Regions from separate parts of the Mesorhizobium sp. Pch-S genome, predicted to be linked through region 1. Evidence: riboswitches for the same ligand, from Rfam matches in the RefSeq annotation. Region 1 holds a riboswitch; the other holds the start of a gene.
What was found. Region 1 has a riboswitch for thiamine pyrophosphate ahead of thiC (phosphomethylpyrimidine synthase ThiC). Riboswitches for the same ligand answer to the same signal wherever they lie in the genome.
Positions count from the first base shown of each region.

Region 2: another riboswitch for thiamine pyrophosphate. It lies ahead of thiB (thiamine ABC transporter substrate binding subunit); the one in region 1 lies ahead of thiC (phosphomethylpyrimidine synthase ThiC).

Region 1 is NZ_CP029562.1:1,058,921-1,064,166, reverse strand. It holds gene ugpC (sn-glycerol-3-phosphate ABC transporter ATP-binding protein UgpC) at 1-1,038, shown strand, start outside; TPP riboswitch at 1,120-1,231, shown strand; gene thiC (phosphomethylpyrimidine synthase ThiC) at 1,345-3,201, shown strand; gene thiO (glycine oxidase ThiO) at 3,198-4,181, shown strand; gene thiS (sulfur carrier protein ThiS) at 4,165-4,362, shown strand; gene C1M53_RS04910 (thiazole synthase) at 4,623-5,246, shown strand, end outside.
Region 2 is NZ_CP029562.1:2,874,722-2,879,967, forward strand. It holds gene thiP (thiamine/thiamine pyrophosphate ABC transporter permease) at 1-838, opposite strand, end outside; gene thiB (thiamine ABC transporter substrate binding subunit) at 857-1,858, opposite strand; TPP riboswitch at 1,896-2,009, opposite strand; gene C1M53_RS13370 (thiamine diphosphokinase) at 2,131-2,778, shown strand; gene C1M53_RS13375 (ABC-F family ATP-binding cassette domain-containing protein) at 2,780-4,594, shown strand; gene C1M53_RS13380 (hypothetical protein) at 4,714-5,025, shown strand.

The DNA of each region.
Region 1 (5,246 bases):
GTCGTCAAGGGAGTGTCGATCGAGGCCACGAAGGGGGAATTCGTCGTCTTCGTCGGCCCCTCGGGCTGCGGCAAGTCGACCCTGCTTCGCATGATCGCCGGCCTCGAGGAGACCAGCGAGGGCTCGATCTCGATCGACGGCGAGGACCTGACCCATGCCGATCCGGCCGATCGTCATGTCGCGATGGTGTTCCAGTCCTACGCGCTCTTCCCGCACATGTCGGTCTTCGACAACATCGCCTTCGGCATGCAGATCAACAAGGTGCCGAAGGCCGAGATCAAGGCACGCGTCGCGGAGGCCGCCCGCATCCTGCAGATCGAACCGCTGCTCGACCGCAGGCCGAAGCAACTCTCCGGCGGCCAGCGGCAGCGTGTCGCCATTGGCCGCGCCATCGTGCGCAAGCCCAAGATCTTCCTGTTCGACGAGCCTCTCTCCAATCTGGACGCCGAGCTTCGCACCCAGATGCGTGTCGAAATCGCCAAGATCCATCGCGAGATCGGGGCGACGATGATCTACGTCACCCACGATCAGGTCGAGGCCATGACGCTGGCTGACAGGATTGTCGTTCTGCGCGGCGGGCTGGTGGAACAGATCGGCACCCCCATCGATCTCTATGACAATCCGGCCAATCTCTTCGTCGCCGGCTTCATCGGCAGCCCGCGAATGACGTTGCTGTCGGGAACCGTTGAAAGCTCCTCGGCGCATGGCATTCAGGTCGCGTGTCCGGCCTTGTCCCGGCCGCAGTCCATTGCCGGACCCTTTGCGCGGTTGCCTGAAGCAGGCAGCCCGGTCACGCTCGGCCTGCGCCCGGAAACCATCAGGATCGATGCCGCGAATCCGGTGTTCAGCGCCAGGGTGGAAATCACCGAAAATCTGGGCGGCTCCACGCTCATCTACGCCGTGACCCAGGACGGCACCGCGCTGATCGTGCCGGCGCAGGAGCGCACGTCGGTTCGTTCCGGCGATACCTTGCCGCTGGCGTTTTCCACAGCCCCGCATGTGTTCGATGCCGAGGGAAAGAACCTGCGTTTGCCTTAGGTGGAGACCGGCCGGCAAAGGCCTCCTCGCATCTCCCGCTCACACCCCTGTTGACAAAAAGGGCGCTTGAGGTTCACCCTTGAGGCTCACCAGGGGGGTCCCGACAAGGGGCTGAGATACTGCTGTAACGCGCAGTGACCCGTTGAACCTGATCCAGTTCATACTGGCGTAGGGACGGTGGGAACGCTTTGCGGGCCGGCATTTCCGGCTTTGGTTATCGGGCAGGATGCCCGTATTCCCTTCAGCCAGGCGTCGCTTCCTCCTCACTGCGTGGACTGGGTCTCCGTCACTCGAGGAGGCTCGCACATGAATATCCATACCCCGACCGTCACCGTTGGCGAATTGCCGGCATCGCGCAAGGTCTACAAACCGGGCGTCATCCATCCCGGCCTGCGCGTGCCGATGCGCGAGATCTCCGTGCATCCGACTGCCGGCGAGCCGCCGGTCACGGTCTATGATTCCTCGGGGCCCTACACCGACACCAACGTGCAGACCGATATCGAGCGCGGCCTGCCGCGCCTGCGCGAAGAATGGGTCGTCGCGCGCGGCGATGTCGAGCGCTACGAGGGTCGGCTGGTCAAGCCGGAGGACAATGGCTTCGTCTCCGGTGAGCGGCTGACGCCGGAATTCCCGGTGCGCAACCAGCCGTTCCGGGCTAGGGGCGGACGTGCCGTCACCCAGCTCGCTTACGCCCGCGCCGGCATCATCACGCCGGAGATGGAATTCATCGCCATTCGCGAAAACCTCGGCCGCCAGGCGGTGCACACCAAGCTGCAGCGCGATGGCGAGAGCTTCGGTGCGGCGGTCCCCGACTACGTCACGCCGGAGTTCGTGCGCGACGAGGTTGCGCGCGGCCGCGCCATCATCCCGGCCAACATCAACCATCCGGAAGCCGAGCCGATGATCATCGGCCGCAATTTCCTGGTCAAGATCAACGCCAATATCGGCAATTCGGCCGTCACCTCGTCCATGGCCGAGGAGGTGGAAAAGATGGTCTGGGCAACCCGCTGGGGCGCCGACACGGTGATGGACCTTTCCACCGGCCGCAACATCCACAACATCCGCGACTGGATCCTGCGCAATTCGCCGGTGCCGATCGGCACCGTGCCGCTCTACCAGGCGCTGGAAAAGGTCGGCGGCGTTGCCGAGGATCTCTCCTGGGAGGTGTTCCGCGACACGCTGATCGAACAGGCGGAGCAGGGCGTCGACTATTTCACCATCCATGCCGGCGTGCGGCTGCCCTACATTCCGCTCACCGTCGATCGCGTCACCGGCATCGTCAGCCGCGGCGGTTCGATCATGGCCAAGTGGTGCCTCTACCATCACAGGGAAAGCTTCCTCTACGAGCATTTCGAGGAGATCTGCGACATCTGCCGCGCCTATGACGTGTCGTTCTCGCTGGGCGACGGGCTGCGGCCCGGCTCCATCGCCGACGCCAACGATGCCGCGCAGTTCGCAGAGCTGGAGACGCTGGGCGAACTGACGCAGATCGCCTGGGCCAAGGATTGCCAGGTGATGATCGAGGGTCCCGGTCACGTGCCGATGCACAAGATCAAGGAAAACATGGACAAGCAGCTCGCCGTCTGCGGCGAGGCGCCGTTCTACACGCTCGGGCCGCTCACCACCGATATCGCACCCGGCTATGACCACATCACCAGCGGCATCGGCGCTGCCATGATCGGCTGGTTCGGCACCGCCATGCTCTGCTACGTCACGCCCAAGGAACATCTCGGCCTGCCCGACCGCAATGACGTGAAGGTCGGCGTCATCACCTACAAGATCGCCGCCCATGCCGCCGACCTCGCCAAGGGCCATCCCGCCGCCAAGGTCCGGGACGACGCCTTGTCGCGCGCCCGCTTCGAGTTCCGTTGGGAAGACCAGTTCAACCTCTCGCTCGATCCCGAAACAGCGCGCGCCTTCCACGACGAGACCTTGCCCAAGGAAGCGCACAAGGTGGCGCATTTCTGCTCCATGTGCGGGCCGAAATTCTGCTCCATGCGCATCTCGCACGACATCCGTGCCGAGGCACAGAAGGAAGGCATGGCAGCGATGGCGGAAAAGTTCCGCGTCGGCGGCGATCTCTATTTGCCGCTCGATTCCGTCGACATCGTCGACGTGGCCGCTTCCGTCGAAGCTACGGAGGCGGGGGCCGACCAGCCATGAAAGCGCTGGTCAAGGGAGCCGGCGTCGCCGGACTGACGCTGGCCTACGAGCTGGCGTCGCGCGGCGCCGACGTCACCGTCATCGAAAAACGGCATCGCCTTGCCGGCAGCGCCTCCTGGGCTGCCGGCGGCATGCTGGCGCCGTGGTGCGAGCGCGAGAGCGCGGAAGAGGCGGTCGTCACGCTGGGGCGCCTGGCGCTCGACTGGTGGGACACCGTGCTGCCGGGCCATGTCGTGCGCACCGGCACGCTGGTGGTGGCGCCGGCACGGGATGCCGGCGAGCTCGACCGTTTCGCGCGGCGCACGACAGGGTACTCGACGATCGGCGAAGAGGCCGTTGCCGCGCTCGAACCGGATCTCGCCGGCCGGTTCCGGCGCGGGCTGTTCTTCACGCAGGAGGCACATCTCGATCCGCGCCGCGCCCTGGCGACCCTCAGGGACAGGCTGCTCGGGATGGGTGTGCGCTTCGAATTCGGCTATGGCGCGGTGCGGGTGCCGGAGCCGGTCGACATCGAGGCCGATTGCACCGGCATCGCGGCAGGCGTTCCGGGCCTGCGCGGCGTACGCGGCGAGATGCTCCTGCTGCATGCGCCGGATGTTTCACTGGCGCGCCCGGTTCGGCTGCTGCATCCGCGCTTTCCGGTCTATGTCGTGCCGCGCGCCGATCATCTGTTCATGGTCGGCGCGACGATGATCGAAAGCGACGCCAATGACCCCGTCACCGCGCGCTCGATGATGGAGCTGCTCGGTGCCGCCTATGCGCTGCACCCGGCGTTCGGCGAGGCCGAGATCGTCGAGGCCGGTGTCGGCGTGCGCCCGGCCTTTGCCGACAACCTGCCGCGCGTCAGCCGCGAAGCCAACCGGGTCTCGATCAACGGCCTCTATCGCCACGGCTTCCTGCTGGCGCCGGCCATGGCAAGGCAGGCGGCCGATCTGATCTTCAAATCGCAAGGGGAGCTCGCCCATGCGGCTCATCATTAACGGCGAGAGCCGCGAGGTCGACGCCGGCACGCTGGCCGCACTGCTCGCCGAACTCGACTACGAGGGCGGCTGGCTGGCAACGGCGCTCAACGGCGAAGTGGTGCCGGCCAGGGAGCGCGAGACCTGCCGGATCGCCGACGGCGATCGCATCGAAATCCTGTCGCCGATGAAGGGAGGGTGAGACATGACGAGTTTATCCTCACTGAGAGCATCCGCGGTCGCACTGCCCCTCATCGCCCTGCCGGGCACTTCTCCCCGTAAACGGGGAGAAGGAGGCTGGCGCCGGCGAAGACGCTCATTCTGCAACGCTGGCGATTGGCGAAACCCTTGGCGCAAGTCGCCCTCTCCCCGTTTACGGGGAGAGGATGCCGGCAGGCAGGTGAGGGGCAGCGCGACACGCGAGGGTTCAGCCCCTTCACCCGCCACCAAGGAGCACCCCTGATGCTCGAACTCTATGGACAGCAGTTCTCATCACGCCTGCTGCTGGGCACAGCACTTTATCCGTCGCCGGCGATCATGGCCGATGCAGTGACAGCCTCGAAGACCGAGATCGTGACGGTGTCGTTGCGCCGGGAAAGCGCCGGCGGCAAGACGGGCGGGCAGTTCTGGTCGCTGATCCAGTCGCTCGGCGTGCGCGTGCTGCCCAACACCGCCGGCTGCCATTCGGTGAAGGAAGCCGTCACCACGGCGCAGATGGCGCGCGAGGTCTTTGCCACCAACTGGATCAAGCTGGAGGTCATCGGCAATCACGACACCTTGCAGCCGGACGTGTTCGGACTGGTCGAGGCCGCGCGTATCCTGAGCGGGGACGGCTTCGAGGTGTTTCCCTACACCACCGACGATCTGGTCGTGGCCGAGCGGCTGCTGGAGGCCGGCTGCAGGCTGCTGATGCCGTGGTGTGCGCCGATCGGCTCGGCGCGTGGACCGCAGAATGTCGATGCGCTGCGCTCGCTGCGCGGCCATTTCCCCGAGGTGCCGCTGATCGTCGATGCCGGTATTGGCCGGCCGTCGCACGCGGCCGCGGTCATGGAACTCGGTTACGACGCCGTCCTGCTCAACACCGCC
Region 2 (5,246 bases), 1.8 Mb from region 1:
CGGAAAGACCGGTCTCGGCGGTCGTGTTGGCGCCGAGGCGAGAGAGCAGGGCGACAACGGCGAAAGTCAGCAGGACCTGCAGCAGCGTCAGCGCCACCGCGCGCGCTGGATCGAAATCGAAGCGCAACGCCTGATAGATGGCGACTTCCAGCGTGGTTGCGCGCGGCCCGCCGCCAAGGATCAGCACAATGGTGAACGAGGTGATACACAACATGAAAACCAGACCGGCGACACCGGGAAGCGCCTGTCTCAGCGCCGGCCATTCGATGAAGCGGAAGGCAGGGCGCGCGCCCATGCCGAGTTGGCTGGCCAGCCGCCATTGATCCGCCGGAACGGTCTGCAACGCTTCGAGGAATAGGCGCACGCAGAGTGGCAGATTGAAGAAGACATGGGCGACAAGGATGCCGGAGAGGCCGTAGATGCCTGGCCAATCCTCGCCTGTGACCCTCGTCAGGAAAGGCGCGAAATAGCCGGCGCGGCCATAAAGGGCGAGAACCCCGAGCGCGGCGACGATGGCGGGCAGCGCCAGAGGCACAGCGAACAGTTGCAGAATGAAGTTGCGGCCGAAAAAGCCAGGGTGACGCGCCAGTGCCCGCGCCACGAACAGTGCCGGTACGACCGACAGACAGGTCGACAGCACGGCCTGCCACAAGGTGAAGCGGACGATGCGAAAGAGATAGGAATCGAAAGCGGCTGCCGCCCCTGAAAAATCGCCGGCACTTTCGATGGCAAGGCCAAGGAAAGCGCCGCCGATCAGGATGGCGACAAAGACAAGCGCAGCCACTCCCGCACCGACACGTCTGTCGCGCAATGCAGTGGAGTGCGCAGCCTGAGACAATGGATTCGCCCGTCGTTCCTACTTGCTCATCACGTTGAGCCACTCATCCACCCAGGCTTTACGGTTTTTCGCAATCTCCTCGGGGCTGAAAGCCAGGGTCTTGGTCGGCTTCACCAGTTTGTCGAACGCCGGATCGAGCGGCTTGTCCATCTTGCCGGCCGGGAACATCCAGTTGGTTTCCGGGACGACATCCTGGAATTTCGGGCTGGTCATGAAGGCCATGAACTTCCCGGACAGCGGATTCTTGGCGCCGGTGGTGGTGATGCCAGAGACCTCGACCTGAAGGTAGTGGCCCTCGGAGAAGGACGCTGCCTGGTAGCGATCGGTCTTTTCAGCGATCATATGGTAGGCGGGCGAGGTGGTGTAGGACAGCACCATCGGCGCTTCACCCTTGGTGAACAGGCCGTAGGCCTCACTCCAGCCCGGCGTCACGGTGAGCACGCGGTCCTTCAATTTCGCCCAGGCTTCCGGCGCCTTGTCGCCGTACACCGAGCGCACCCACAACAGCAATCCAAGGCCGGGCGTGGAGGTGCGTGGATCCTGGATGGCGATCTTCTGGGTGGGATCGCCTTCGACAAGATCCTTGAGGCTGGCCGGCGGTGTCTTCAGCTTCTCCGTGTCGTAGACGACGGCAAAATAGCCGTAGTCATAAGGAATGAAGGTGTCGTCGTTCCAGCCGCCCGGCACGTCGAGTGCCGCCGTCGTGCCATGCGGGACGAACAGACCGCTTGCCTTGGCATCCGCGGTCAGGTTGGTGTCGAGCCCAAGCACGATATCGGCCTTCGTGGCAGCGCCCTCCAGCTTGACCCGGTTGAGCAGGGCGACGCCGTCCGCAACCGAGACGAAATCGACCTCGCAGTCGCAGTCCGCCTCGAACGCCTTCTTGACCTGCGGGCCTGGACCCCACTCGGCGGTGAAGCTCTCATAGGTGTAGATGGTCAGTTTTTCTTTCGCCGTTGCCGGCAAGGTGGCGGCAGCCAAAGCGAGAGCGGAAATCAGGGCAGACAGAGTTTTGCGCATCGGCGCCTCCTTCACTTCGTGACAAGGGAACCGGCGCTTTGGCTAAGCGTCTAATCCCTCCGCCGGTACAAACCGGATCAGGTTCAGCGGGTTGGCTTTTCGCCTCTCAGCCAGGTCGCGAAGCCGCGATCGGGCACCCCGTTAGAGCGGCTCGAGACATAGAGCGGGCTACGATGGCGCGCAAGCGTTAGTTTGCCGGGACAGATCGGGGCCGGGTGCAGGTTCTCGCGCGCACTTCCGTTTCGGCATGGGGGCTGGTAAGGGCGACGCCCATGAGCACTTTCACCCTTCTGCTTGGCGGCGAGGTCATCCAGACGCCGCGGCTCGAAGCCCAGGTCGCCGGTACCCGCGTGATCGCGGCCGACTCCGGTATCCGGCATGCGGACTTGCTGGGGCTTACGCCTGAGCTGTGGGTCGGAGATTTCGATTCCGCGCCGGCCGATCTGCCGCCGCATCTGGCACAGGTTCCGCAGGAGCGGTTCCCGGCCGAGAAGGATTCCACCGACGGCGAACTCGCTGTTTCGATTGCACTCGACCTGGGCGCCAGGAAACTGAACCTTGTCGGCGCCTTCGGTGGTGCCAGGGCCGATCATGCCTTCCTGCATCTGGCATTGGCGCTCAGCCTGGCCGAACAGGGAACCGACGTGCTCCTGACCAGCGGTGCGCAGGAGGGTATTCCGCTTCTGCCCGGCAAGACAGCGACCTTCGACTATGCCGAAGGAACGCTGTTTTCCGTGCTCGGCTTCTCGAAACTCACCGGGCTTACGATCAAGGGCGCCAAATGGCCGCTGAATGCGGTGGAAATGCCTTTCGGTTCGTCGCTCACCATTTCCAATGCCGTGCAAGGCAAGCTCGAAATCGCACTCGGCAGCGGCCGTGCGCTCCTGCTTGCCCATCCTTACCCACTTCCCGAAAGCTGACATGGCGCCACCCCTTCTCAATCTGACTGGTATCAAGCTGACCTTCGGCGGCACGCCCCTGCTGGATGGTGCCGAACTCGTGGCAGCTCCCGGGGACAAGATCGCGCTGGTCGGCCGCAATGGTTCCGGCAAGTCGACATTGCTCAAGATCGCTGCCGGCATGATCGAGCCGCAGGATGGCGAGGTGTTCCGCCAGCCGACGGCAACCGTGCGGTACCTGCCGCAGGTTCCCGACATGGACGGTTTTGCCAGCGTGCGCGCCTATGTCGAAGCAGGACTGGGACCGGCCGACGATCCATATCGCGCGACCTACCTGATGGAACATCTGGGGCTCACCGGCGAGGAGCGTCCTGCCGATCTTTCCGGCGGCGAAGCGCGCCGGGCCGCATTGGCCCGCGTCATGGCGCCGGAACCCGACATCCTGCTGCTCGACGAGCCGACCAACCATCTCGACCTCGCCGTCATCGAATGGCTGGAAGAGGAACTGGCGCGCACTTCCTCAGCCTTGATCGTCATTTCCCACGACCGTCGTTTCCTGCAGCGCATCTCGCGTGCCACGGTCTGGCTCGACCGCGGCCAGACGCGCAGGCTGGACAAGGGCTTCGGCCATTTCGAGGAATGGCGCGACCAGGTTCTGGAAGAGGAAGAGCGCGACCAGCACAAGCTTGGCCGGCAGATCGTGCGCGAGGAACATTGGCTTCGCTACGGTGTGACGGCGCGGCGCAAGCGCAACATGCGCCGGCTGGGCGAATTGCAGTCGATGCGCCAGCGCTTCCGCAGCCATCGCGGCGCGGAAGGCACCGCGACGCTGGTGGCCAGCGACGCAGCGGAATCGGGCAAGCTGGTAATCGAGGCCAAGAACATCGAGAAGAGCTTCGGCGATCTCACCGTGGTGAAGGATTTTTCGACCCGTATCCAGCGCGGCGATCGTGTCGGTCTGGTCGGTGCCAACGGCGCCGGCAAGACGACCTTGCTGAAGATGCTGACCGGGGAGATGAAGCCTGATGCCGGCACGGTGCGCCTGGGGGTGAACCTCGAGATCGCCGCGCTCGACCAGAAGCGCGAGGCCGCCGATCCGGCCGAGACGTTGTCGCATTACCTTACGGATGGGCGTGGCGAAAACCTCGTCATCAATGGCGAGCAGCGCCATGTCGTTTCCTATATGAAGGACTTCCTGTTCAAGCCGGAGCAGGCACGCACCCCGGTGCGCGAACTTTCCGGTGGCGAACGGGCACGGCTGCTGCTGGCTCGTGTCCTGGCGCGGCCGGCCAATCTCCTCGTGCTGGACGAACCAACCAACGATCTCGACATGGAAACGCTGGAACTGCTGCAGGAACTGGTGGCGGGTTTTGCCGGCACGGTCATCCTGGTCAGCCACGATCGCGATTTTCTCGATCGCACCGTCACCAGCGTGATCGCGCCTGACGGCGGCGGCCGTTGGGTGGAGTATGCCGGCGGCTATTCCGACATGCTGGCGCAGCGCGGCGGCACCAAGCTCGAGGATCGCAAGGCACGCAACGGCCAGTCCGGGGAGACGAAGGCAGAGAAGCAACGTGCGGAGGCACCGAAAGAAGCAGCCAGGAAGCTCTCCTTCAAGCAGAAATTCGCCTTGGAGACTCTACCGAAGAAGATCGAGGCGGTGACGGCATCGATCGCCAGGCTGGAAAACAACATCGCCGATCCAGCCTTCTACGAGCGCGATGCGGTTGGCTTCCAGAAGACGATCGCAGCGCTCGACAAGGAACGGGCGACACTTGCCGCACTCGAGGAAGAGTGGCTGGAACTGGAAATGCTGCGCGAAGAACTGGAAGGCTGAAACGCTGCTCCGGTCGCTGGCCGGTTATTCTCATGATCGGCAAATCTGGCATTGATCTTGGCGGGGCGGATCGTGCTACCGTCGGCAAGCGTTGATTGGCCGACGGAGGAGGAATTTCCATGGCAGAACCGACCGGATGGCGTCACATGTCGAGCGCGCCGAAGGACGGCAGCCGTGTCCTGGTTACGGTGAGGTCATCCGAACAGGGACCCGCGGAAGTCGACGTCGCCTACTGGGCGAGGGCCGACCAGTTCGGCATGGAAGGATGGCGGGCCAACGATTCCTATCCCGGCCATATGATCGAATATGCCGATCCCGAACTGAAATGCTGGATGCCATTGCCGAGCGCCAACGCGAACACAAGTGCGCTGGCAGACATGCCGAGGCCCTGGGAAGGCAGCGAAGAGGAACTGTACGGTTCGGGTATCTAGGCGGTGAACCCATAGACGCGGCATGACCAGCTTTGGGTGGCAAGCGGTCGGATCGCTTCAGGGTTGGCGTTTATGCTGGGCATTGCGACCGATTTTCGCTTGAAAATCAACGACGCCAACGTTGTCGCCAAACCTGGCATTCCGCGATACGACAACTTGAAAAACGCCCTTGACTTAGAGTGCACTCCAACCCGTAGCTTCCTCTGCGTCGTGACGAAAGA